DNA from 3 places in the Planococcus sp. NCCP-2050 genome. Region 1 is predicted to be linked to each of the others. Evidence: riboswitches for the same ligand, from Rfam matches in the RefSeq annotation. Region 1 holds a riboswitch; each other region holds the start of a gene.

Evidence for each region. A riboswitch is a leader RNA that binds a small molecule or an ion and turns the genes downstream of it on or off. The one in region 1 is predicted to bind lysine.
Region 2: linked by a shared signal. The riboswitch ahead of NFU07_RS12385 (aspartate kinase) and the one ahead of NFU07_RS15555 (Na+/H+ antiporter NhaC family protein) in region 1 are both predicted to bind lysine.
Region 3: linked by a shared signal. The riboswitch ahead of dapA (4-hydroxy-tetrahydrodipicolinate synthase) and the one ahead of NFU07_RS15555 (Na+/H+ antiporter NhaC family protein) in region 1 are both predicted to bind lysine.

What each region holds. Positions count from the first base shown of each region.
Region 1 is NZ_BRCX01000006.1:33,762-41,915, reverse strand. Features, by position in the region: gene sufB (Fe-S cluster assembly protein SufB) at 1-121, shown strand, start outside; gene NFU07_RS15575 (DNA alkylation repair protein) at 198-875, opposite strand; gene NFU07_RS15570 (DUF72 domain-containing protein) at 1,049-1,909, shown strand; gene NFU07_RS15565 (sulfite exporter TauE/SafE family protein) at 1,909-2,736, shown strand; gene NFU07_RS15560 (bifunctional metallophosphatase/5'-nucleotidase) at 2,750-4,093, shown strand; lysine riboswitch at 4,167-4,348, shown strand; gene NFU07_RS15555 (Na+/H+ antiporter NhaC family protein) at 4,452-6,029, shown strand; gene NFU07_RS15550 (sodium-dependent transporter) at 6,223-7,743, shown strand; gene NFU07_RS15545 (methionine/alanine import family NSS transporter small subunit) at 7,758-7,871, shown strand; gene lipA (lipoyl synthase) at 8,041-8,154, shown strand, end outside.
Region 2 is NZ_BRCX01000003.1:163,980-172,133, reverse strand. Features, by position in the region: gene sdhA (succinate dehydrogenase flavoprotein subunit) at 1-976, opposite strand, end outside; gene NFU07_RS12395 (succinate dehydrogenase cytochrome b558 subunit) at 1,022-1,612, opposite strand; gene NFU07_RS12390 (YslB family protein) at 1,835-2,236, shown strand; gene NFU07_RS12385 (aspartate kinase) at 2,308-3,522, opposite strand; lysine riboswitch at 3,667-3,840, opposite strand; gene uvrC (excinuclease ABC subunit UvrC) at 3,881-5,674, opposite strand; gene trxA (thioredoxin) at 5,724-6,038, opposite strand; gene NFU07_RS12370 (electron transfer flavoprotein subunit alpha/FixB family protein) at 6,437-7,402, opposite strand; gene NFU07_RS12365 (electron transfer flavoprotein subunit beta/FixA family protein) at 7,527-8,154, opposite strand, start outside.
Region 3 is NZ_BRCX01000001.1:1,510,141-1,518,294, forward strand. Features, by position in the region: gene NFU07_RS07400 (TraB/GumN family protein) at 1-683, opposite strand, end outside; gene ypfJ (KPN_02809 family neutral zinc metallopeptidase) at 818-1,666, opposite strand; gene NFU07_RS07410 (class I SAM-dependent methyltransferase) at 1,726-2,331, opposite strand; lysine riboswitch at 2,439-2,617, shown strand; gene dapA (4-hydroxy-tetrahydrodipicolinate synthase) at 2,744-3,634, shown strand; gene NFU07_RS07420 (STAS domain-containing protein) at 3,690-4,532, opposite strand; gene NFU07_RS07425 (GGDEF domain-containing protein) at 4,669-5,607, opposite strand; gene NFU07_RS07430 (alpha/beta fold hydrolase) at 5,619-6,419, opposite strand; gene NFU07_RS07435 (SDR family NAD(P)-dependent oxidoreductase) at 6,691-7,593, opposite strand; gene NFU07_RS07440 (SDR family NAD(P)-dependent oxidoreductase) at 7,613-8,154, opposite strand, start outside.

The DNA.
Region 1 (8,154 bases):
AGAAGCGACAGAAATGATCGTTATGGGCTTTATCGAACCATTCACGAAAGAACTTCCAATGGAATATGCGGTAGAAATGAACCGCTTAATCAAGTTCGAAATGGAAGGCTCTATCGGTTAATTTTTTAATACGGAAAGCCCGGTGCCTATATGGCATCGGGCTTTTTATATTGGATGGAAAATAGGAAGTATGTGGATTATTTTTCGATATTCTTCAAGGCTTCCCGCCTGCTGAGCGGCATGAGTGAGTGATGTGCAGTAAAAGACCGCACCCATTCCGCATCCGTTTTGGCATATTCTCGCAATGCCCAACCAATTGCTTTTTGGATGAAAAACTCTTTAGAAGCTGCATGCTGCCGAATAATTGAAGTTAATAATTCGGTATCGGTTTCCCGCTTGTATTTCAACTGATGTAAAATGGCAGAGCGATTCGTCCACAGATTATCGGCATAGGACCATTCAAGCATGATAGGTGCCCCGTTAAGGCGTTCCTCACTAATGACATGGCCAACTATCCTCGGAGCGATTGAATCGACACTATCCCACCAGGACTTGCTTTCAATGAGCTGCCTCAAATTGGGCAGGTCTTGAAGCGTCAAATGATGTTTCGTATTTTCGAGCAAGGCGATAGCGGCATATTGGTATTCCCGTTCCGGCAAGTTGTAGAGTTTCCATACCTCTTCGAAAAGCTGTGGTGGATGCGGCAATTCGTATTCTAAAAAATGCTGCTTTAATAACGTGTTTCTTAGGGGTGTTTTGATGCCGAGAAAAGGGAATTGGTTCCGCATGTAAGCGGCCATCGGCACGGATAATTGTTCATTGCGGTTGGCTTCGAATTTCTCAATGAGTGTTTCGCGGTTCCATTGTTTTTTCAAAGGGATCGACTCCTCTTCTCCATAGAGGTGTATTTTTTTAGGGAACTGGGAAAAAAGAGATAAGGTAAGATTTTAATTAAAAAAATACCTTTTCCTTTAAAGGCAGCTCTTAATAAGACGTCTTATTTTTTCTATGCTATCATAAAATAACAACGAATATTGGAGGCGGACTCATGATATATGTAGGATTGACTGGATGGGGCGACCATCCGGATGTCTATAGCCCAGGTTCTAAAAAAACAGAAAAGCTGATTGACTATAGTGCACATTTTCCGATCGTGGAATTGGATTCTTCTTTCTATGCGGTCCAGCCTGAACGGAATATCCGGAAATGGATCAATGAAACGCCGGAAGGGTTCCAATTTGTCGTCAAAGCCTATCAAGGGATGACCGGGCATCAGCGGGGGGAGAACCCTTTCGAAAGCCGCGATCAAATGTTTGAAGCTTTTATCTTATCCATTCGCCCGTTAAAAGAGGCAGGGAAACTGGCCATGGTCTTATTGCAATTCCCGCCATGGTTCGATTGCCAAAAAGAAAATGTCGAGCAGATCCGGGAAATCACCGGAAGGCTGAAAGAATTTGACTTGGCGGTGGAATTCCGCCATCAATCTTGGTATACACCTGAGCTTCGTGAGAAGACGCTTGAATTTTTTAGGGAAAACAACCTGATCCATTCAGTCTGCGATGAACCACAAGCAGGCGAAGGGTCGATTCCATTGGTTCCCGTATCTACCCGGGAAGATAAAGTGCTGATCCGGCTCCATGGGCGCAATGTCCACGGCTGGCTGAATCCTGGCCATGGCCAAAAATGGCGGGAAGTCCGCTATCTTTACGATTACAATGAAAGAGAATTAAAAGAAATCAGCGAAGCAGCCAAGCTACTGGAGAAATCAACGGAACGGGTGTATGTTGTCTTCAACAACAATTCAGGAGGCCATGCCGCTGGTGACGCAAAGCAATTCCAGCAAATGAACGGCTTGGAATTTAACGGCTTATCACCGAAGCAGCTCGATTTATTTGACGGAGGGTTTTAATGGTCTTCTTGCTGATTGCGCTTGTCGGTTTGCTTTCAGGCATCGTTGGCGCATTAATCGGACTCGGCGGCGGTGTAATCTTAGTGCCTGCTATGCTTTTTCTCGGCACTTCTTTCATCTTTTTCCCAGAACTCCCGCCTCAGAAAATCGTCGGACTTTCTGTCGTCATGATGATTTTCACAGGTCTGTCCTCTACGCTTTCCTATATGAAAGTCAAAACGGTGGATTATCGGAGCGGGCTGATTTTCTTCGCTGGCAGCGTACCAGGAACCATCATTGGTGCTTTTGTCAATAAAAGCCTGGATCTCCCTTCGTTTCAATTGTATTTTGGATTTTTATTAGTTTTTCTGGCTTTGCTGTTATTGGTGAAAGACCGCTTAAAAGCAGTGCGGTGGTTTGTGCAAAATGGACGCAATTTCACGTTCCGGGATTCGATGAATAAGGAATACGTATACGGCTATCCTGTATGGTTTGCACTTCTTCTGACATTTGCCGTCGGATTTGCATCCGGCTTATTCGGCATCGGTGGAGGATCGATCATGGTGCCGGCAATGATTCTTCTTTTTCTATTCCCTCCGCATGTAGCGGTCGGGACTTCGATGTTCATGGTGTTTTTATCGGCTATTGTAAATTCCATTACCCATATTTCACTCGGCAATGTGCCTTGGCTTTACACATTAGCAGTCGTTCCCGGTGCTTATATCGGTGCTAAAATAGGGGCCGCGTTAAATAAAAAATTGAATTCCGATACGCTCGTCGTTATTTTGCGGATTGCTTTATTGGTTCTCGGACTGCGGTCTATTTATGAAGGAATATTTAGTTCTTAAAGAGGTGTAAGTCATGGGTGAAACCCTTCACATTTATCATACAAACGATGTGCATAGCCATTTTTCAAATTGGCCGCGCATCCGGTCGCTGCTAAAAGAGCGAAAGCGTTGGCACGAAGAAGCAGGGGATATGTGCCTTATTCTTGATATTGGTGACCACGTTGACCGTTCGCATCCTTTCACTGAAGGGACTTCAGGGAAAGGGAATATCGAATTATTGAATGATGCAGGCTACGATGCTGTGACCATCGGCAATAATGAAGGCATCACCTTGGCTAAGGAAGAGCTTGACGCGCTTTATCAGCAAGCTGATTTTGACGTCATCGTCTCGAACTTGTTTGAATTGGACGGCAGCCGGCCGAATTGGGCGAAACCTTTTCATCTAGTGGAAGCAAAGAGCGGCTTGAAAATTGGGTTGGTTGGGGCTACTGCAGAGTTTACGCCGTTTTACCGGCGACTGGGCTGGACCGTAACCGACGCAAAGGATTCTATAGTCCAGGCGGTTGAGGCCATAAAAGATCAAGCCGATCTCATTATCTGTCTGTCGCATCTCGGCATCAAAGAAGATGAGCAATTGGTGGAGTTATGCCCGGAAATCGATGTATTGCTCGGAGCCCATACGCATCATATTTTCCATGAGGGCAAAATGATCGGAAATACGATGCTTGGAGCAGCCGGCAAATTCGGCATCTATATTGGACATATTACAGTCGATCTTCAAAGCGGCGAAAAACAAGCGGAATTGATTGAGACTGCTATGCTCCAAAGTGTCGAAGAAGATTTTGATGATTTGCTGATTGCGCAAGGAAAAGAGCAATTAAATGATCCGATTTTCTATAATGAGCAAGTGCTTGACGCAGATTGGTTCAAAGACTCGAAACTCGCAGAATTGTTCGGGGAAGCGATGTTAGATTTTTCAGGAGCGGATTGCGCCATTTTCAATGCGGGGCTCTTTATGGAGAATATGCCGCTTGGAACAGCAACGCGCTATGATTTCCATAAGATGCTTCCACATCCGATTAATCCTTGCCTGATCGAATTGACAGGCGCTGAACTGAAAGAAATCTTTCTTCAATCCTTGAACGCTGAGTGGCCGACTATTGAATTGAAAGGGATGGGTTTTCGTGGGGCGGTGTTCGGCAAAATGATCCGCATCAACTTATCCATGGAAAATCATCAATTATTCATTGGCGGCATTCCGGCAAATCCAGAGGAAAGTTATAAATTGATTACTTTGGATATGTTCACTTTTGGTTATTTTTTCCCTTCATTAAAACGGGCGCCTAAGAAATACTTCATGCCTGAATTCCTGCGGGATGTTTTCAGCCAGTATTTTAGAAGCAAAGCACTTAAGTGAGTGAATATTCAAAGTATAAACTCATTTGATTTTCAAAAAAATATCGGCTATGCTAACTAAGAAATGAATTATATCGATGGGTAGAGGCTGCGGAATTTATCAGTACAATGCGCGAGTTTGACAACGTTGAACGCATTCGAAAGGAAATTTTGCCGAAGTTCTTTTTTCACAGTCAATGGAAAAAGGGCTGGGGTCATTCTGAAGAAGAATGGCACTGTCATTTGTGCTTTGCACAAATGAAGAGCTACAGGGATGTTTGATGTATTATCACACAGACGAATTGTAGAAGGCTGATTGTACCCTAACGGAGACAATCAGCCTTTTTTCTCTTCCATCCTACAAAAAAGGAGGATTTTTCATGGAGAACACGATTTTTTCAATCTTGCCGCCAATTATCGCCATTGCAATGGTGCTATTAACGCGGCGCGTGCTGCTGTCTCTTGGAGCCGGGATTGTCGCTGCAGCATTTATCTATACCTCATTTGCTCCGGTAGCCGCTTTAAAAGAGCTTTACACGTCTTTTGCAGTTATTTTCTGGGATGAAGGCTTTAATGCTTATAATGTTTTCATTATTCTTTTCCTACTGCTTTTAGGAATCATTACCGCTTTCGTCAGCTTATCTGGAGGAAGCCATGCTTTTGCTGAGTGGGCATCGACTCGGATCAAGTCGAGAAGAGGAGCAAAAGTTGTTACGGTCTTATTAGGCATTGTCATTTTCATTGACGACTACTTTAATGCACTCGCTGTAGGGCAAGTCGCACGCCCGATTACAGACCGCTACAAAGTCTCTCGCGCGAAACTCGCTTACTTTATCGATTCTACAGCCGCGCCTGTCTGCGTTATTTCGCCAGTATCGAGTTGGGGCGCAGCCATTATCGGAATCGTAGCCACCATATTAGCGGGGCAAACGTACGTCGAGTCTTCCGCTTTGGAAGCGTTCATTTGGATGGCACCGATGAACTTCTATGTGGTTGCTTCTCTTGCAATTGTCTTTTTTGTCGCAATCCGTGACGTAGACTTTGGCGAGATGAAAAAGCATGAAACCTTAGCCCTTACAAAAGGCCAATTATTCGATCCGAAAAAAACGATTCCGGGTGAAATGAAAGAAGAATTTCCAAGCCATTCCCATGGCCGGGTTCTGGATTTATTATTACCGATTTTCGTATTGGTCGTAGGAACTGTCAGTGCAATGATGTGGACCGGCTATCAAAATGCGGAACAAGTTTTTGATATCTGGCTGATTTTTGAGAATACGGATGTGCCTGCTTCTCTTCTAGTGGGCGGTGTATTGGGTGCACTAACTTCCGTCATTCTGTACTTGCTGCAAATGCGTAAAAACGAAACAGCCAATGCCGGTTGGGTAGCAAAAGGAATTTTGGCTGGAGTTAGATCGATGTTGGGTGCAGTGATGATTCTTATCTTCGCTTGGTCATTGACTTATCTGATCGATAGTCTTGAGACCGGAAAATATTTAGCAGATGTTGTTACCGAAGCTAATATGCCAACTTCAATTCTTCCGGTTTTGCTGTTTTTGCTAGCAGGCATCATGGCATTTTCTACAGGAACATCTTGGGGTTCATTCGGGATCTTGCTGCCAATTGCTGGGCAGATTATGTCTCAAGCTGAACCGGAATTATTATTGCCGACGCTTTCAGCGGTTTTAGCAGGTGCTGTATTCGGCGATCATTGTTCGCCGATTTCAGATACGACGATCCTTTCCTCTACAGGAGCAGGAAGCAATCATATGGACCATGTGATTACCCAGTTGCCTTATGCTATTACAGCCGCGTTAATTGCTGCGGTAGGGTATATTGTCATAGGGTTCACAAACTCACTTTTACTGTCTTTAGGCGTAGTGATTGTTATTTTGGCGATATTATTCATCGTCTGGTCAAGACGCACGACTATAGCTGAAAAACACAATAAACTAGTATAAATTCGAAAGCAGAGAAGTTACTTCTCTGCTTTTTTATTATTTCGCAAATAGTTTTAATTAAAAAAAACGAGAAATTATCTTTACTTTGCCAAACTCCCTCGTTATACTATTTTTAGATTAGCAATAATCTGAAAATAAACAAACTTCCTATTTTTCTGTAAGAAAAATGGAAGAACACTAAGGGGGAAGAGAGATGGAACGTTCGCAATGGGGTACGCGAGCCGGATTTATTATGGCGGCTGTCGGCTCAGCGGTAGGTTTAGGGAACATTTGGCGTTTTCCATATGTTGCCTATGAAAATGGTGGAGGAGCATTCTTTATACCGTACTTATTCGCTCTGTTAACCGCAGGGATACCAATTCTTATTTTGGAATTCACCATTGGACACAAGTACCGCGGATCGGCGCCGTTATCATTCTTTAGAATGAGTGGCAAGAAATTGGAATGGATGGGCTGGTGGGCCGTCTTCGTGTCGTTCGTCATATCCGTCTATTATGCGGTCATCATCGCATGGGCAATGCGCTACACAATTTTCTCCTTCAATCAAGCCTGGGGAGACGATACAGAAGGATTCCTATTCAATGATTTCTTGCAATTGACTGTACAGCCAGGTGAAACTGGTGGAATAGTATGGGGTGTATTTATTCCGCTCGCACTTGTCTGGATCATTACACTTGGCATTTTGCTTGCCGGAGTTAAAAAAGGAATTGAAATGGCTAACCGCATTTTCATTCCAACTTTAGTAGTGATTTTCTTGATTGTTGTTATTCGCGCTGTCACGTTGGACGGAGCGGCTATGGGATTAGATGCATTCTTCAAACCGAATTTTGATGCCATTATGGATCCTTCGGTCTGGGTAGCAGCTTATGGCCATATTTTCTTCAGTTTATCGGTAGCATTTGCGATTATGATCACTTATGCAAGTTATCTTCCGAAAAAATCGGATATTACCAATAACGCCTTTATCACTGGATTTGCCAACTCGGCATTCGAATTATTGGCAGGGATTGGCGTTTTCGCAGCACTTGGATTCATGGCTAGCCAACAAGGGGTTGCCGTGGCGGACGTCGCATCAGCTGGCGTCGGATTGGCATTTGTTGTATTCCCGCAAATCATCAATGAATTCCCGGGATTCAATGGTCTGTTCGGTGCATTGTTCTTCCTATCATTGACGCTTGCTGGATTGACTTCCTTGATTTCCATCACTGAAACTTATGTAGCTGGTTTTTCTGAGAAATTCGGCATCTCGCGTAAGAAAGCGGTTCTATTTGGCGGCGGTCTTGCTGCTTTGATTTCTATCCTATTTGCAACTCAGGGCGGATTGTTCTTCTTGGACCTTGCCGATTACTACATCAACCAATTCGGTGTTGCATTCATCGGACTTGTCGAAGTTGTCCTAGTGGTTTGGGTGTTCCGCAAAGCAGGAGCGCTTCAAGAACATGCCAATGCCATTTCGGATATTCGACTTGGTGGCTGGTGGAAATTCAGTTTAGGCATCATTACCCCAATCGTCTTGGGTTACATGATGTTCGGTCTTTTGAAGCTGAATATTCTTCAGGAGTTTGATAATGAGACTGGGAACTATGAAGGCTACTCCGATATGTTTACGTTAACTGGAGGCGTCGCAGTAGCGGCAGGCGCACTTGTTCTTGGAATCCTCTTCTCAATTGGCAAATGGCATAAAGACCATGCGCAGTATGACGAAAACAAATAAGGGAGGTTCACCATATGTCAACTAGTGCAATAGTCGTAATGATCATCGGAATGGTTATCATCTGGGGCGGTCTTGCTGCAAGTATCGGGAATGCCGTCAGCAAAAGCAGAGCCAACCGAAACGCATAATTTCAAACTTTTATTGGTTTACTATCATGGGCCCGGAAGCTAATCGCTTCCGGGTTTTTCGTTTTACAGAAGATGGCAGATCTTATTGTAGGCGGTGATATATTATGGTACATTTGGAAGGGACCATGAGCAAATACATAAAACCAAGCACTGAAGGGATGATGTAGTGATGCCAGAAAAGCAAGAACATCTTAGAAAACCCGATTGGTTGAAAATTAAGCTTAATACAAATGAAAATTACACAGATTTAAAGAAAATGATGCGTGAAAATAATTTGAATACC
Region 2 (8,154 bases), on a different contig from region 1:
CAAGTTTGATATCCAATTCTTTTGCATCTTTATGGGAAAGGTCAAGATAAACCATGTTCTCGCCGTTGATGCCCAGTTTTTGGTTTACACAAACATCAAAGATTTCGCGCGTCGCGATATCACGTGGAACCAAGTTTCCGTATGCCGGATACTTTTCTTCCAAGAAATACCAAGGTTTGCCGTCTTTGTATGTCCAGATACGACCGCCTTCACCACGAGCCGATTCAGACATCAAACGAAGTTTGTCGTCTCCTGGAATCGCTGTCGGATGAATCTGGATAAACTCACCATTTGCATAGTAAGCGCCTTGCTGATAAACGATCGAAGCAGCAGACCCTGTATTGATAACAGAGTTTGTCGACTTTCCGAAAATGATCCCAGGTCCGCCAGTTGCCATAATCACTGCATCTGCACGGAACGCACGGATTTCCATTGTCGTCATGTTCTGGGCAGTGATTCCTTTGCCGACGCCGTTGTCATCTAAAACTAAGCCAAGGAATTCCCAGCCTTCGTATTTCGTGATCAATCCAGCCACTTCGTGGCGGCGAACTTGCTCATCTAGTGCATAAAGCAATTGCTGGCCAGTTGTTGCACCGGCAAAAGCCGTTCTGTGGTGCATCGTTCCGCCGAAACGACGGAAATCAAGAAGACCTTCTGGCGTACGGTTGAACATAACGCCCATGCGGTCGAACATGCGAATAATTCCTGGTGCCGCATCTGTCATTGCTTTAACAGGTTTTTGGTTGGCCAGGAAGTCACCGCCGTAAACGGTGTCATCAAGGTGAATCGCCGGGGAATCCCCTTCACCTTTTGTATTTACCGCTCCGTTGATCCCGCCCTGTGCACAAACTGAGTGAGATCTTTTAACTGGAACGATTGAAAACAGGTCAACGGGTGAACCAGCTTCTGCAGCTTTAATTGCTGCCATCAAACCGGCAAGGCCGCCGCCTACGATAGAAATTTTGCCTCTCGCCATTTTGGTATTCACTCCTCTTTTAGTTCACCAATAATCAAAACGTTCTTAAACGAACGCAAACAAAGCTCTGATACCAATGATAGTTAGCACCACAAACACTAGAAGCGTGAAGTAAGATGCCATTCGTTGAGATTTTTCGGATTGCGTGATTCCCCAAGTGACTAAGAATGACCAGAAGCCGTTAGCCAAGTGGAAAGTCGCTGCTGTAACACCCACAATATAAAACGCTAACATTAATGGGTTGCTCAAGATATTTTCCATCATATTGAAATCTGCTTCCGCTGCATTGCCGATCGCAACTTGGAAACGAGTTTCAAAGACGTGCCATGCAATGAAGATCACTAGGAAAACACCTGTGTAACGCTGAGCAACAAACAAAATGTTGCGCATGTAGCTGTACTTACCTGGGTTATGCTTAGACGTGAACGCTATGTATACACCGTAGAATGCATGATACATCAACGGCAAATAAATAACGAAGATCTCTAAGAAAATAACAAACGGCAAGTTCGCCATGAAGTGAGAAGCTTTGTTGAAAGAAGCTTCACCTTGTGTAGCAAAATGGTTGACGATTAGATGCTGCGTCAAGAACAGCCCTACTGGAATGATTCCTAGTAATGAGTGTAACCTGCGCATTAAAAATTCACGATTGTCCAAAACTTTTACCTCCCTCAAGCAATAATACGCAGAAAAAAGAGCAAACGATATGTTACGAAAGCATCCATTGACTGCAACCAACATCATGATACAATAATATGACATATTTATTGTACTCCGCCCCAATTGGAGCGTCAAGGCAACTAGCATATTTCTAAGTGATTCTTACTATTAATTTATTATACTGAAAGTGGGTTTGACATGACTGTAAAAGATGCTGAAACCGATCAGGAGTTCGGTTATGAAATTATACGGGACTATGTATTATCAGAAGTTCTAGGGCAGCACGAAGCCGATATCCTTTACTGGGCCGGGAAATCGCTTGCCCGCAAATTCCCTCTTTTCGCGATGGAAGAAGCACCTGATTTTTTTAGCCAAGCGAATTTTGGCCAATTGTCCTTGGAAAAGGCCGGCAAGGATGAAACCACCTATACACTCCACCCCAACAAAATCGAAAATCGTTGCTTTAAGCTTGAAGCCGGATTTCTGGCTGAACAAAAACAGAAATTGGGCGGTTTTTTGACAGAAGCCTACGAAGAAGTCCTTCCAAAAAAGAATTTAGTGCGGATTACTTTGAAAACGGATCTGCGGGAAAAAGCATAATCTCACTTTTCGAACATTCACTTAATCTTTCCATGAGAAAACCCCGATTCCATTTATCGGGGTTTTCTTTTTTATTCATCTAAACCAAAGGCTCTGTGCAAAGCATTGGCTGATTTTTGCATTTCAACAAGCGGCACAACGACCGATACTTTAATCTCTGAGGTGCTGACCATCTTCACTGGAATTTCTTCCAGGCGCAGAATATCGAACATTTGCGCTGCAACCCCCGGATTTGAAACCATGCCAGAACCGACGATGGAGACTTTCGAGAGGCCTAATTCAAATTCGCAAGAGACAAAACCGATTTCCTCTTTGTATTGTTCGAGCACACGGCGCGCTTCTTCCAGACTTTCTTCTTTGATGGAAAAAGAAACGGACGGCGGGAACGCATCCGTGATGCTTTGGACGATGATGTCTACATCGATGTGATGTTCAGCAAGCTTTGTAAAGATATTTGCCAATGATCCATTGAACGGTTTTTTATATGTGACTGTCACACGTGCAATTCCTTTTTCGAATGCGACGCCTCTGACAATAAGATTTTTTTCCACAGTGACCACCTCTTGTATAATTGTGCCGGGTTCATCGGAATAACTTGCTCTGACCGATAGGGAAACCTGGTTGTTTTTCGCAAATTCAACTGCCCGAGGGTGCAAGACGCCAGCACCAAGATTGGCCAGTTCCAGCATTTCATCATATGAAATCTGCTCGAGCTTCCGGGCACCGCTGACAAAACGCGGATCAGATGTATAAACACCGTCGACATCCGTGTAAATATCGCAGCGGTCTGCCTTTAATGCAGCTGCCAGCGCCACCGCTGTCGTATCCGACCCTCCGCGCCCGAGTGTCGTAATGTTGCCGATTTTATCAACGCCTTGGAATCCGGCAACTACACAGAAATAGCCATTGTCCAACACCTTTTCCAACCGATCTGTATGGATCTGTTCAATGCGTGCATTGCGCGGCACTGATTCTGTTTCAATGCCCGCTTGCCAACCGGTAAACGACAAAGCTTCATGGCCAAGCGCTTTAAATGCCATGGCGAGCAGTGAAATGGTCACCTGTTCCCCTGTAGCTAGCAGCATGTCCATCTCCCGCTTCGGCGGTTCTGCTGATATCTCACTTGCCAATCCCAGCAATGTATCGGTCGTTTTCCCCATCGCAGATACGACGATTACGACTCTACTGCCTTTCTCTTTTTCAGCAATAGCTCTTTCCGCGACTCCGATAATTTTTTCCGGAGTTGCGACTGATGTTCCTCCAAATTTCATGACTACCGTTTTCATTCCATTCACTCCCACATTTTTTCGATGTGGCCCTCAACATGAAAAGCAAAGACTGAATATAGCTTTGCCTGCCAATAAAAAAAGGCAGCTCACCGAGTTACCGGCAAACTACCTCTTTAGCATGTACGAATACGAAAAACGTCCATGTGAGATAGCCCTCCAGAGATAAACTCTGACAGCCCTGCACTTATTAAATGCAGGACCAGCATGCGAGTTGCAAACTTCAACACACTTCGGCGGGCGTCCCTTTCCCCATCCTTCATCGATTTTGCAAATCTCCGAATGGCTACTATTGACGTCCGCACCTCTATCATCACTTTTCCAAGTGATTCAATTATTCTTCTACGATAACATGTTACTACTCGGTTGACAATGTCTCATTTTGAAAATGCTGATAAATCGTTTGAGACAAGCCTTCCGGCATCCCCGCCTCTTTTAACTCTTCAATTGACGCTTCTTTGATGCGTTTGACGGAGCCGAAATGCTTCAGCAATTGCTGTTTGCGCTTAGGTCCGACGCCTTGCAGCCCATCAAGCGCTGACTGAATCGAGTTTTTGCCGCGCAGCTGCCGGTGGAAAGTTATGACGAAACGGTGAACTTCGTCCTGAATTCGCTGCAGCAGATAAAAAGCTTCGCTCGTACGTTTCAGCGGCACGACTTCGACTGGATTTCCGTAGAGAAGCTGTGAAGTTTGGTGCTTTGCATCTTTTGCAAGGCCCGCAATTGGAATAGACAAGCCCAGTTCGTCTTCGATAATTTCCCGAGCCGATTCCATCTGCCCTTTCCCTCCATCGATCACGATCAAATCAGGAAGCGGCAGCCCGTCCCGTAAAACTCGCGTATAGCGCCGGCGAATAACTTCACGCATTGCTGCATAGTCATCCGGCTTTGAAGCGCTTCTGGTTTTGTATTTGCGATAATCTTTTTTAGACGGTTTCCCGTCCACAAATGCCACCATGGCAGAAACTGCATCCGCTCCTTGGATATGGGAGTTATCGAATGCTTCAATGCGAAGCGGCGTTTCAATATTCATCGCCTCGCCAAGTTCTACGCAAGCACCGACTGTGCGTTCTTCCTGGCGTTCAAGCAATTGGAATTTCTCTTTGATGGCGATTTCCGCATTTTTCTTTGCCAAAGCCACCAAATCTTTTTTCTTGCCGCGCTGCGGAATAAGGACACGCATATCCAGCCATTCACGCACCAATTCAGCATCTTCGCCTTCCGGCAATAAAATTTCATTCGGCTTTACATGGTTCGATTGTTCATAAAATTGACCGAGGAAAGTCATGAACTCTTCTTTAGGGTCCCGGTAAAGCGGAAATAAAGAAACATCCCGTTCAATCAGCTTGCCTTGGCGGACGAAAAAGACCTGTACACACATCCAGCCTTTATCAATTGCATAGCCAAAGACATCCCGGTTCGTAAAGTCATTCATCGTCATTTTCTGTTTTTCCATGACTGTTTCAATATGGGAAATTTGATCACGGTATTCCTTCGCCCGCTCAAACTCCAAATTTTCAGCAGCTTCGGACATTTTTTCAACGAGGTCTTGCTTCACTTCGCGGAATCCGCCATTTAAAAAGCGTGAAATATCATCGATCATTTCCTGGTAAGTTTCTTTTTCAACCGGTTTTACACACGGTGCCAAGCATTGCCCCATATGATAGTACAGGCAAGCACGGTCCGGCATCGTATGGCATTTGCGAAGCGGATACAGCCGGTCGAGCAATTTCTTTGTTGCACTCGCTGCATACGCATTCGGATAAGGGCCAAAATACTTTCCTTTATCGCGCTTTACTTGCCGCGTAATAATCAATTTTGGATGGCGTTCACTTGTGATTTTTAAATACGGATAAGTTTTATCATCTTTTAACATGATATTGTATTTCGGATCATGCTTTTTGATCAAGTTCAATTCCAAGATCAACGCTTCTTTTTCCGAATTTGTCACAATGTATTCGAAGTCGACAATTTCTCCGACTAAGCGTTGGGTTTTCGCATCATGGCTTCCGGTAAAGTAAGAACGCACACGATTTTTCAGCACTTTCGCTTTGCCCACGTAAATGATTGTGTCTTGCCGGTCTTTCATCAAGTAACAGCCCGGCTGATCGGGAAGAATTGCTAATTTATGTTGGATCAATTCATTTGCCATTATCTCACCCTATTAAAAAACCGGGGCCATCACTGGACCCGGTTAAGAATTATGCGTGTTGGTTAACTAATTCAGCCAAAGCTTCTTTTGGTCTGAAGCCAACAACTTTATCAACTGTTTCTCCGTCTTTCATCAATAGAAGAGTCGGGATTGACATGATGCCGTATTTGCCTGCAGTTTCTTGGTTTTCATCAACGTCTACTTTTACGATTTTAACTTTATCGCTCATTTCAGCGTCTAATTCTTCAAGAACTGGAGCAATCATTTTACAAGGCCCGCACCAAGTAGCCCAAAAATCTACTAATACTAAACCTTCTGAGATTTCTTGTGAAAAGTTCTGATCTGTACCGTGTACTATTGCCATGAATAATTCCTCCTTATAATGTAACCAAACTATGTTCTGATTATAGCATGCGTGAAAAACTGTAGCTATTTATTTGCCTACTTCTTATCTACCCCGTACTCAGGAGAATAAACGGTGGATAAATGCGGCTTCTTTTGTCCAATTTAATACAAAATTTTACGAGGTGCGGAAAAACCGATTTTGGGTGCGAAACTTTCACACCGAGGTGCTTTCGTGTTAATTCCCATAAAAAAACGGACCTCACTTTCGCAAGGTCCGTCGCTTTCGCTTTTCTTTGTCCAGACTCCAGCGGGCAACTCCTCGGGTTATAAGCCAGCCCAGCTATGCGGCCAAGTGCGCCGCTTCGCTGTTCTGTCTTATGCCTTTCGGAGCTGAACGCCCGCTTTCGCTTTTCTTAATTACATTACTTTCTTGAATTCTTCTGTCAGCATTGGGATGACTTCAAACAAGTCTCCGACAATGCCGTAATCCGCTACTTTGAAAATGTTTGCTTCTGGGTCTTTGTTGATCGCAACAATGACTTTTGAGTTGGACATACCCGCTAAGTGCTGGATCGCTCCTGAAATTCCTGCTGCGATGTAAAGGTCAGGTGTTACAACTTTACCTGTTTGGCCGATCTGCAATGAATAATCGCAATAATCCGCATCACATGCTCCACGAGAAGCACCGACAGCGCCTCCAAGAAGATTTGCTAATTCTTGCAAAGGCTCGAAGCCTTCTGTGCTTTTCACGCCGCGTCCGCCAGCAACGATCACTTTCGCTTCCGAAAGGTCAACGCCTTCAGCTGATTTACGGACAACATCTTTGATGATTGTGCGCAAGTTTGTAATATCCACTGAAAGTGAACTTACATCGCCTGAGCGCTCTTCTTTTGCTAATGGTGGAATGTTATTCGGGCGAACTGTGATAAATGTAAGGCCTTCTTTTGATTTTACTTTTTCGAATGCTTTACCAGAATAGATTGGGCGGACAAATACAGCATCATCGCCTTCTCCTTCGATATTTGTCACATCCGAAATTAAACCGGATTGCAATTTTGATGCGATTTTAGGCGATAAATCTTTTCCGACCGCCGTGTGGCCGAAAACGATGCCTTCTGGGCTTTCTTGTTCGATGACAGCCATGAATGCTTGCCCGTAGCCATCTGAAGTATAAGATTTCAAATGAGGGTGCTCCACCGTGATGACACGGTCTGCTCCATAATTTACAAGTTCTGCGCCAAAGTCAGCGACTGAATCACCGATTAAAACGCCTACTACTTCTCCACCGCCAGAGATTTTCTTCGCAGCGGCAATCGCTTCAAACGTTACGTTGCGCAATGCGCCTTCACGCGTTTCGCCCAATACCAATACTTTTTTCGACATAGTCTGTTTACCCCCTAAGTAGATGTGAAAATTTATCGTTCAGTTATTTTTAGTTTCCAGACTCCGGCTGCCAGCTCCTCTAGTCGCTTGTCGGAGCTAAACGGCAGCCTTCGCTTTTCTTGTTTTATATGACTTTCGCTTCGTTGCGCAATAATCCGACCAATTCCGATACTTGTGCTGAAATGTCGCCTTCTAGCACACGGCCAGCTTCTTTTTTCGGCGGCAAGTAAATTTCGATTGTTTCAGTTTTCGGTTCCACATCATCTTCTTCAATATCCAAATCATCGAGTTCCAACTCTTCAAGCGGCTTTTTCTTCGCTTTCATGATTCCAGGAAGTGATGGGTAACGAGGTTCGTTCAAACCTTGCTGAGCCGTTACAAGCAATGGCAATGACGTTTCAAGCTCTTCTGCATCCCCTTCGATGTCTCTCACGATTGTAGCAGTTGTGCCATCGATTTTAAGGCTCGTGATTGTTGTTACGTAGTTGATGCCAAGCAAATCAGCAACACGTGGCCCTACTTGGCCAGATCCGCCATCGATTGCTACGTTTCCTGCTAAAATCAAGTCTGCATCTTTGTCTTTCAAGTATTCAGCTAATATGTAGGAAGTCGTGAACTCATCCATTTCTTCCAAATCGTCTTCTGTGTTGATCAATACTGCTTTATCCGCACCCATTGCAAGAGCCGTACGAAGTTGCTTTTCAGCTTCTTCTCCGCCGATTGTGATAACGGTTACTTCCCCGCCGTGTTCG
Region 3 (8,154 bases), on a different contig from region 1:
TTGTGTATTTCTTTAGTGATTCCCGGTACATGGGCCGCTCCAAGAACCGCCACGATTTTTTCGCCGGGAGCCTCTTTGATCTTCTGGGCTAGATATTGGTCCCGCTCATCGATAAGCGGTTTTTTCAACTTTGGAAAAGACTGCGTGAAATCATCCAAGACCGCGTTTAACGTATCCTGCGATTTCATCTTTTCTAGGTCTTCCTCTGAAATGGTTTCTTTGCTGAAGATGCTGAAAAACACCGAAGTCAGAAGCTGCGCTTTACCCATGACACCAAGATTCCCCCAAATCCGCGAGAAAGTCACTTGGATATTCCGGTCAGCCAGCACTAATTCAGCGCCTGTGTCTTTTGCCGATTCAATGCCTTGAATCATTTCCTGTCCCGGTTTGATGTCGAATTGATCAGCCAACCGGTTCTGGAAAGAAGAAATGGCCAAGTTCATCAATAATAGACTGGCTTTCTTTTCTTTTAACACTTTGAAGATGTCCGTTTCTTTCCATTTGCTATTTTCAGTAACGGACTGGTAACGCTGTGCATCCAACTCGATGCAAACCGAATCCGGGCGTTCCTGTTCAATGACGGTTTTTACTTGTTCCGCACTTTGCCGGGAAACGTGGGCCGTACCGATTAAAACAATCTCGCGGCCGTCCAGCTGGATGCGTGTAATATTTTCTTCCTGCATGAATTTACTTCCTTTATAGAACCTAATTTCCCCTCGCGCACTGCGTGAAAAGACTGTCTATTTCAATAATGAATCACATTGCCAAAAATATCAATGCCCGACTCTTCAGTTCTTCAATTTTCACGGATCCCCCGTCACAAATCATTTGCGTTGAAGGTATCCCCGGCTTGAAGGTTACCGGCTTCAAAGCCTTTGTAGAACCAGTTCTTGCGCTGTTCAGAAGTGCCGTGCGTGAAACTTTCAGGCACGACGTAGCCGCGCGAGCGCTGCTGGATCGTATCATCTCCGACTGCACTTGCAGCAGTCAACGCTTCATCCAAATCCCCTTCTTCGAGAAGGTCCATCCCTTGTGCATGGTGGGCCCAGACGCCGGCATAATAATCCGCTTGAAGCTCGAGCTTCACTTGCAGCTTATTGTATTCCTCTTCACTCAATTGATTTCTGAGCGGCTGGACTTCTTTCATGACCCCGAGCAAGTTCTGCACATGGTGCCCGACCTCATGGGCGATTACGTAAGCCATCGCGAAATCACCGGGTGCTTGGAACTGATTCTGAAGCTCTTCATAAAAACTGAGGTCGATGTATAATTTCTGGTCTCCCGGACAATAAAACGGTCCGACTGCAGCCCCTGCTGTTCCGCAAGCAGAATTTACACTGCCATCGAAAAGCACTAAGGTCGGCTCCACGTATTCCATCCCTTCCTCTTCAAAAACCTGCGCCCATACCGTTTCCGTATCCGCCAAGACAACTGCCACAAAATCGGATAGCTCTGCTTCCTGCTCGGTTTCCACGTAAGGTTCGTTTGTCTGCGTTTCGCCTGAATCTAAGCCATTCAATATCGCTCCTGGATCTCCGCCAAGAAATGCAACAAGCAGAACAATCAGCAATCCGCCAATTCCGCCGCCGGCAACTAGCTTACCGCCGCCTCCCGACCCACGCCTGTCTTCTACATTTCCACTCGCTTTTCTGCCTCGCCACTTCATCAAACCACTCCTTCAACAACCTCTTTCTCCCGTTATACCCCTATTTACAAGTTTTCAAATCAATACACGGAAAGCCGGTATATCAAGAACCGTTCCCGAAGATTCTTTCCGGAAGCAGGCAATTCAATTTCTTCAGCCACTTCAAACGGAGTCCGCTGCGCCAAATAATCGATAAAGTCATCGGACGGGAAAAATAAGATCAAGTCCATCTCCCTCGTTCTTTGTTCATATGATTTCATAATGTTATTGACGACCGCGATGAAAATCTGTACAGAAAAGGGATTGAAGAAATAGAATTTATTATCCGTTTCCTGCACCTTGTATTCCTCAGCCAAACACTGGATAAATTGGATTCCGCCTCCTGTTTTCCGTTTCTTTTCATAAGCCTGTAAATTTTCTAGCGCCTGCCGATGAAAATGGGGATCCATTTCTATCCCGGTAGTTTGGGCTCCGAAGCGGTGATGAATGTAAAAGTTCAATCGCCCTTTCCCGCTGCCAAAATCGACGAGCCGATCCGAAGAAGATAAGGAGTACCGGTCGAACAATTGATCAAGAAGCGAATAAGGCGTCGGTTCATAGCGATTGTGATGAATCGATTCGGGAAACCCTTGCTGGATTTCCGACGTTTGGATAGTTAGTTCCTTGTCTCTTCGTTGTTCTTCCATAACACATCTCCTTTCTTTTTAACTAAATCAAATCAGCATGGCTTGCAATATTCCATTATTTTTGATATGGTCTAGCTAATTCAATATTTTCTTGCCCGGATATTCCGGGTGAGGATAGAGGTGCAAAGACCATCAGTACGCTTACCGAGGAGTATGGGATCCGTTGACGTATGCTGAAAGGGGAATTTGCCGAAGCGATGAAAGGCTCATACTAGCTATCGCTGGTTCTGCATTGAACAAATGCTGAACTGTCATATAGGAAACTATATGGAGGGCTATCTGACACAAAGAAACAAACGCATGACATTGTTTCTATGGCAGCAACGAGACCCTCGTTGCTGCTTTTTGTTTGTTAATGACCGACCCGTTTACCTCTAAAAGCAAACCAAAAAAACGAGAAAAGGGTGGTACGATGAATTTCGGACAAGTAGTGACAGCAATGGTGACGCCATTCGACGCACAAGGTGATATAGATTTTCAGGCAACCAAAAAACTAGTGGAGCATTTGATCGCGAACGGCACGGACGCGCTAGTCGTAGCCGGCACAACCGGTGAATCTCCTACGCTGTCAACGGATGAAAAAATTGAGCTATTTAAGTTTGTGGTTAAAATAACCGACGGACGCATCCCGGTCATTGCAGGCACAGGCTCTAACGATACGCGTTCTTCGATTTCGCTCACGCGCGCAGCAGAAGAAATCGGCGTGGACGGCGTCATGCTCGTGACCCCATATTACAATAAACCTTCCCAGGAAGGCATGTTCCAGCATTTCCAAGCAATCGCCGCCTCAACGTTCCTGCCTGTGATGCTTTATAATATTCCAGGGCGTAGTGTCGTGAACCTGTCTCCTGAAACCACCATTCGCCTGTCTGCCATCAAAAACATCGTGGCGATAAAAGAAGCCAGCGGCGATCTGGATGCAGCAGCGGCAATTATTGAAAATACACCGGCTGACTTTGCGGTTTACAGCGGCGATGACGGCTTGACCTTGCCAATGCTTTCAATCGGCGGAAAAGGCATCGTTTCGGTCGCAGCCCATATTATCGGGAACGATATGCAAGAAATGATTACCCTGTTCAAAGGCGGCAATGTCCAAGAAGCGGCAGCTCTTCACCGTAAACTCTTGCCGGTGATGCATGCGTTATTTGCGGCGCCAAACCCGGTGCCTGTAAAAACAGCCTTGAACTTAAGCGGCATAGAAGTTGGCGGTGTGCGTTTGCCAATGATCCCATTGAATGAGCAGGAACAGCAAGCTCTTCAGCACGTGCTTTCGGAAAGTCCAGCTAATCTTTCTAAACTTTAAATCCATTTCATTCAACGAAAAAACTGCTGAAGCAGCTTGATGCTTCAGCAGTTTTTTATGGATTGGCAGTAAGTTTTTTAAACGTTTGTTTCAAGCTGCCGCCAAGCGAAAGCTGGCTGACATCGATTCCCAGGCTGATCATCGTCTGTGCCATTTCCGGACGGATGCCGGTCAGCATGCTGTGCACGCCGACCAGCCTTAATGACTGGGTCACTCGGATAATCTGTTCTGCTACTACCGCATCGACTTTAACGACCCCGGACAAATCAATAATCAAGGTTAAGATTTTTAAACGACTGGCTTCCAGTAAGGTCTTTTCCAATATGTACTGAGCCCGATCGATATCAATTTCTCCAATCAATGGCAAAATAGCGATTTGATCGTTTACAGGCACTACCGGGGCAGACAATTTCATGAATTCGTCCCGAGCCTCCCTTAAGCTCTTCTGGTATGAATTGATATAGGCAAAGCTATAGGAATAAGCAGCGTGATCCAAAAGTGTATGAAAGTACTCCATGATTTCAAAAAGGTGCTCGAGTTTGATTTGATTGCGCATCGCTTCGGTCTTAATGATTTTGCCGATATGCTTTCGGTAAAGGGATGTCTCTGCCAAAGCAGCATCAAGCGCCATATTTTGATCGAGAAAGTAATTTCCGGTTTTTTCTCCCCAGACAGAAATTTCATCATAAGCTGTTTGCGGATCCAAAAAATGTTCAAATGACTGGGCAAGCAATCCGATAAAGCCCGCGCGAAATTCAGTAACTGCATCGATAAAACCGGCATATTCTTTTGCTTCTTCAAAACTGATGTCTTTAGAAACTTCTTCCTGTATCAATTCAGCGATGACATAGCGTTCTTCTTCCACCCGTTTGCCGAGCATTTTAATTTCTTTATCCATCCTGATCCCCCATGGTTTGAATTCAGTAGTGTTTTGAATTCATTATAACCGCCTTTCAGGTTCACGGCATACTTTTATTCAAAAGAAATTAAACCGCCTATAAGCAAGCTTGACAAGCCACCCGCACCTGCTATTCTTAAAATGCCGTCACCCGATTGCGGCCGCCCTTTTTCGAAGCGTACAAAGCTTTATCCGCCCGGCTGTATAACGTGATGCCGTTATCTTTTTCTAAAAAAGATGCCAGTCCGATACTGACAGTAATCGCTGCATGAGTCCATTCATCCCGCTCTACACGCATTCGGATTTCTTCCGCTAAGCTCTTTGCCTGCAAGTGGTCAAATCCCGGCAATACGATGATGAACTCTTCTCCGCCAAGTCTTGCTACAATGCCGAAGGCTTCTGCTTCGCTCCGCAATTTATCAGCCAGTTCACGGAGCACCAAATCCCCTATATGATGGCCATATGTATCATTGACGTTCTTGAAAAAATCGATGTCGATCACCATCGCAGCGAGCGGCAATCCTTCTCGTGCCCGTCCAATTAGATTATCCATTTCCTTTTCCAAATAGCGCCGATTTTTCAAGCCGGTCAAAGGATCCGTGTTGGCGAGGTGCTTCAAGCCGCCATTGAGCTTTTCGAGTTCCAGCTGTTTCATTTCTACTTCCGAAAGAAGAGTTTGAAGCTTTGCATAGGCTTCCGCCGATTCCTGATTGATTCTTTCGGCCTTTTGCTTCGCCAAAAGCAGCTCCTTCTCATATTCACCCCGGATACTCATTTCGATCAATGCACATTCAAAAAAGCCATTTCGCTCGATGCTATTCATCAAAACCGGAATTGGCCCTTTCTGGCTTTTAATGGTGAGGGACATCTCAGTGACTTTTTTATGCAAAGTGATGGCCGGCAAAAAATAAGTTTGGAAATAAACCATCGAAGCAACCGTCAATAGTTGATGCACATGCTCGGGAACTTCTTCTTTTCCGATTATCTTTTTCATTTCTTCGTTCGTCTCGATAATCCGGCATTCGTGGTCCATCACCAGATAACCGAATGGCGCCTGATTTAACCGTTCCTCCATCTCGCTCGCCCCTATTCCTTCAAATATGCCTGGATGTGAGCGATGGTCTCTTCTGCATCACTTAAATGCGGATTATGTCCCTTGGCTTCCATTAGAACCAGTCGGCTGTTATCAATTTCAGCATTTACGTAGCGCCCGACTTCAACCGGTGCAATCGCATCAAATTGCGTCTGCAAGATCAAGGTCGGAACTTTTACTTTCCCCAATTCTTTTCGCATATCCGACTTAAATGTGACTTCTGCAAATTGGCGCGCAATCACAGGATCGTTTGAACAAAGAACATTTTCAAAATCGTCCGTTAAAGTGGGCCGATCATCATTTTGCATGACAACAGGCGCCAAATACTTTGCCCATTCCTTATAATTCACTTCCATCATATCAAGCAATTCATCGATATCAGCCGGTTCAAACCCACCGCGATAATCCCCCTCATTCATATAATAAGGCGACGGCGCTATCATAATCAGTTTCGTCATCAATTCGGGGCGTTCAATCGATGCCAGCATGCCGATCATGCTGCTGACGGAGTGTCCGACAAAAACCACATTCCGAAGATCCAAAGCATCACATAAATCGAATAAGTCCTGTTTATAGCCGTGCAGCGTGCTGTAGCGTTCCGTCGAGTATTTCGATTTATCGCTTTTTCCTGATCCTACATAATCGAAAAGCACCACTCGGTATTGGCCTTCAAATGCAGGCGCAATATGATTCCATACATATTGATCGCATCCAAATCCGTGAGCAAATACCAATGTTTGCTTTCCTTCCCCTATAATCCGTACATTATTTCTTTTGATAATCGCTTCTTTCATCCTTTACCACTCCCAATGCATCAATGCCGATTACGTAAAAATACCCGCTATCGTTCATACTACCATCTCTAGCTAAAAGTAACAGCAGTTGAATTCAAGTGTTCGAATGTATACCCAATTCCCGCCATTAGTCCGGCAAATAGATAGTTGATACGTTTCTGGCTGAGTCAAAATACTAAAAATCTCCAACCACCGTTAAGGCCTTTATAACCAGCCATTATTTTTTAATCTACAAACTAAAAACGAACCCGTGCGGCTCGTTTTTGTGTGGTCACTCTTCCAACTTCATGCGTTTTCGGATTCCACCTGAAACCTCAGTGCCGATTTCAAGCGGTTCGTGCAGACTGCCGGAAGTCGGCGGGGCTGGCGGCGCATCTTCTATCACTTTCTTTACTTGCACCGAATTCATCTTTTCCGTCAGTTTCGGCATGAGGCTCCGTGACAACGCAGTACCTTTCACTTTCGATCCTACTCCAATGGATTCCTGCGGGTCATCGATCAAGCTGATGATCGCTTCAATGACGGGTTCCGGTTCATCCATCGGCTTCATTTCCGCTTCGTGGCCTGTATAGTTGGCCGTATGCAGAAACCACGGCGTGTCGGTTGCCCATGGATGGACCATGCAGACATGAATATTCTCATGCCCTTCCAATTCGATTTCCTGATAGAGGGAGGCCGTTAATCCGATCACTGCAAATTTTGTCGTGCTATAAGGCGTGTAATACGGGAAAGGCACTTTTCCTGCGACCGATCCGATATTGATCAAGGTGCCATGACCTTGCTGCTTAAACTGGCGCAGTGCATAATGGCTTCCAATCAGCGTACCGATGACATTGATTTCAACTGCGCGTGCCATGTCTTCCCCTGGCACTTCCGTATAAGGGCCGATCGCCCCCACCGCTGCGTTATTGATCCAAACATCGATTTTCCCGAAGGTGGATAGCGCCGTCTCAAAAAGATGCTTCATATCTTTTTCCTTGCTGACGTCTGTGGTAACGGCAATGGCATTCGAACCCAGTTCATTGGCCAATTCTTCTATCAATGCCGTCCGTCGGGCAGCGAGAACCACATTCGCTCCGTCAGCCGCCAATTGCCTCGCTACCCCTTTTCCAAAACCGCTAGAAGCACCGGTAATAACAACCGCCAAACCCTGCCTTTTTTCATTTTCAGCCATGCGAATTCCTCCTTGCCGCTTATTTATTGCGGAAACGTTCACGCATATTCCCTGAGACTCCGGTTCCTTCCATTCTCGGTTCGAACAAACTGCCGGATGTCGGTTCAGCAGGCGGCGAACTTTTCAGCATCTTGTCCAGAAAATGGCCATCCAATTTCTCTACGGTGTCCGGCATCAATTTGTGCATGACCGCTGTGCCTTTTACTTTAAAGCCGATTTCCAGACTTTCTTGCGGATTATCGATCAGCTCGAGAATCTCTTCGATGACTTCCTCCGGGTCGTCAGCTGGACCAATTTCGATGGCATGCCCGCTGTAATTTCCGGCATGTTCTGTCCAAGGCGTGTCCGTCACCCACGGATGGACTACACAAACTTGGATATCTTTCCAGTCGTCCAGCCGCATTTCCTGATATAAGCCTTTGCTGAGGCCGGATATTCCGTATTTCGTCGCCGTGTAGGCAGCCCCGAATGGAAGCGGGACGCTTGTGGCAAAAGAAGAGAGATTGATTAATGTGCCGTAGCTTTGCTGCTTAAATTGCTTTAAAGCGAAGCGGCTGCCGT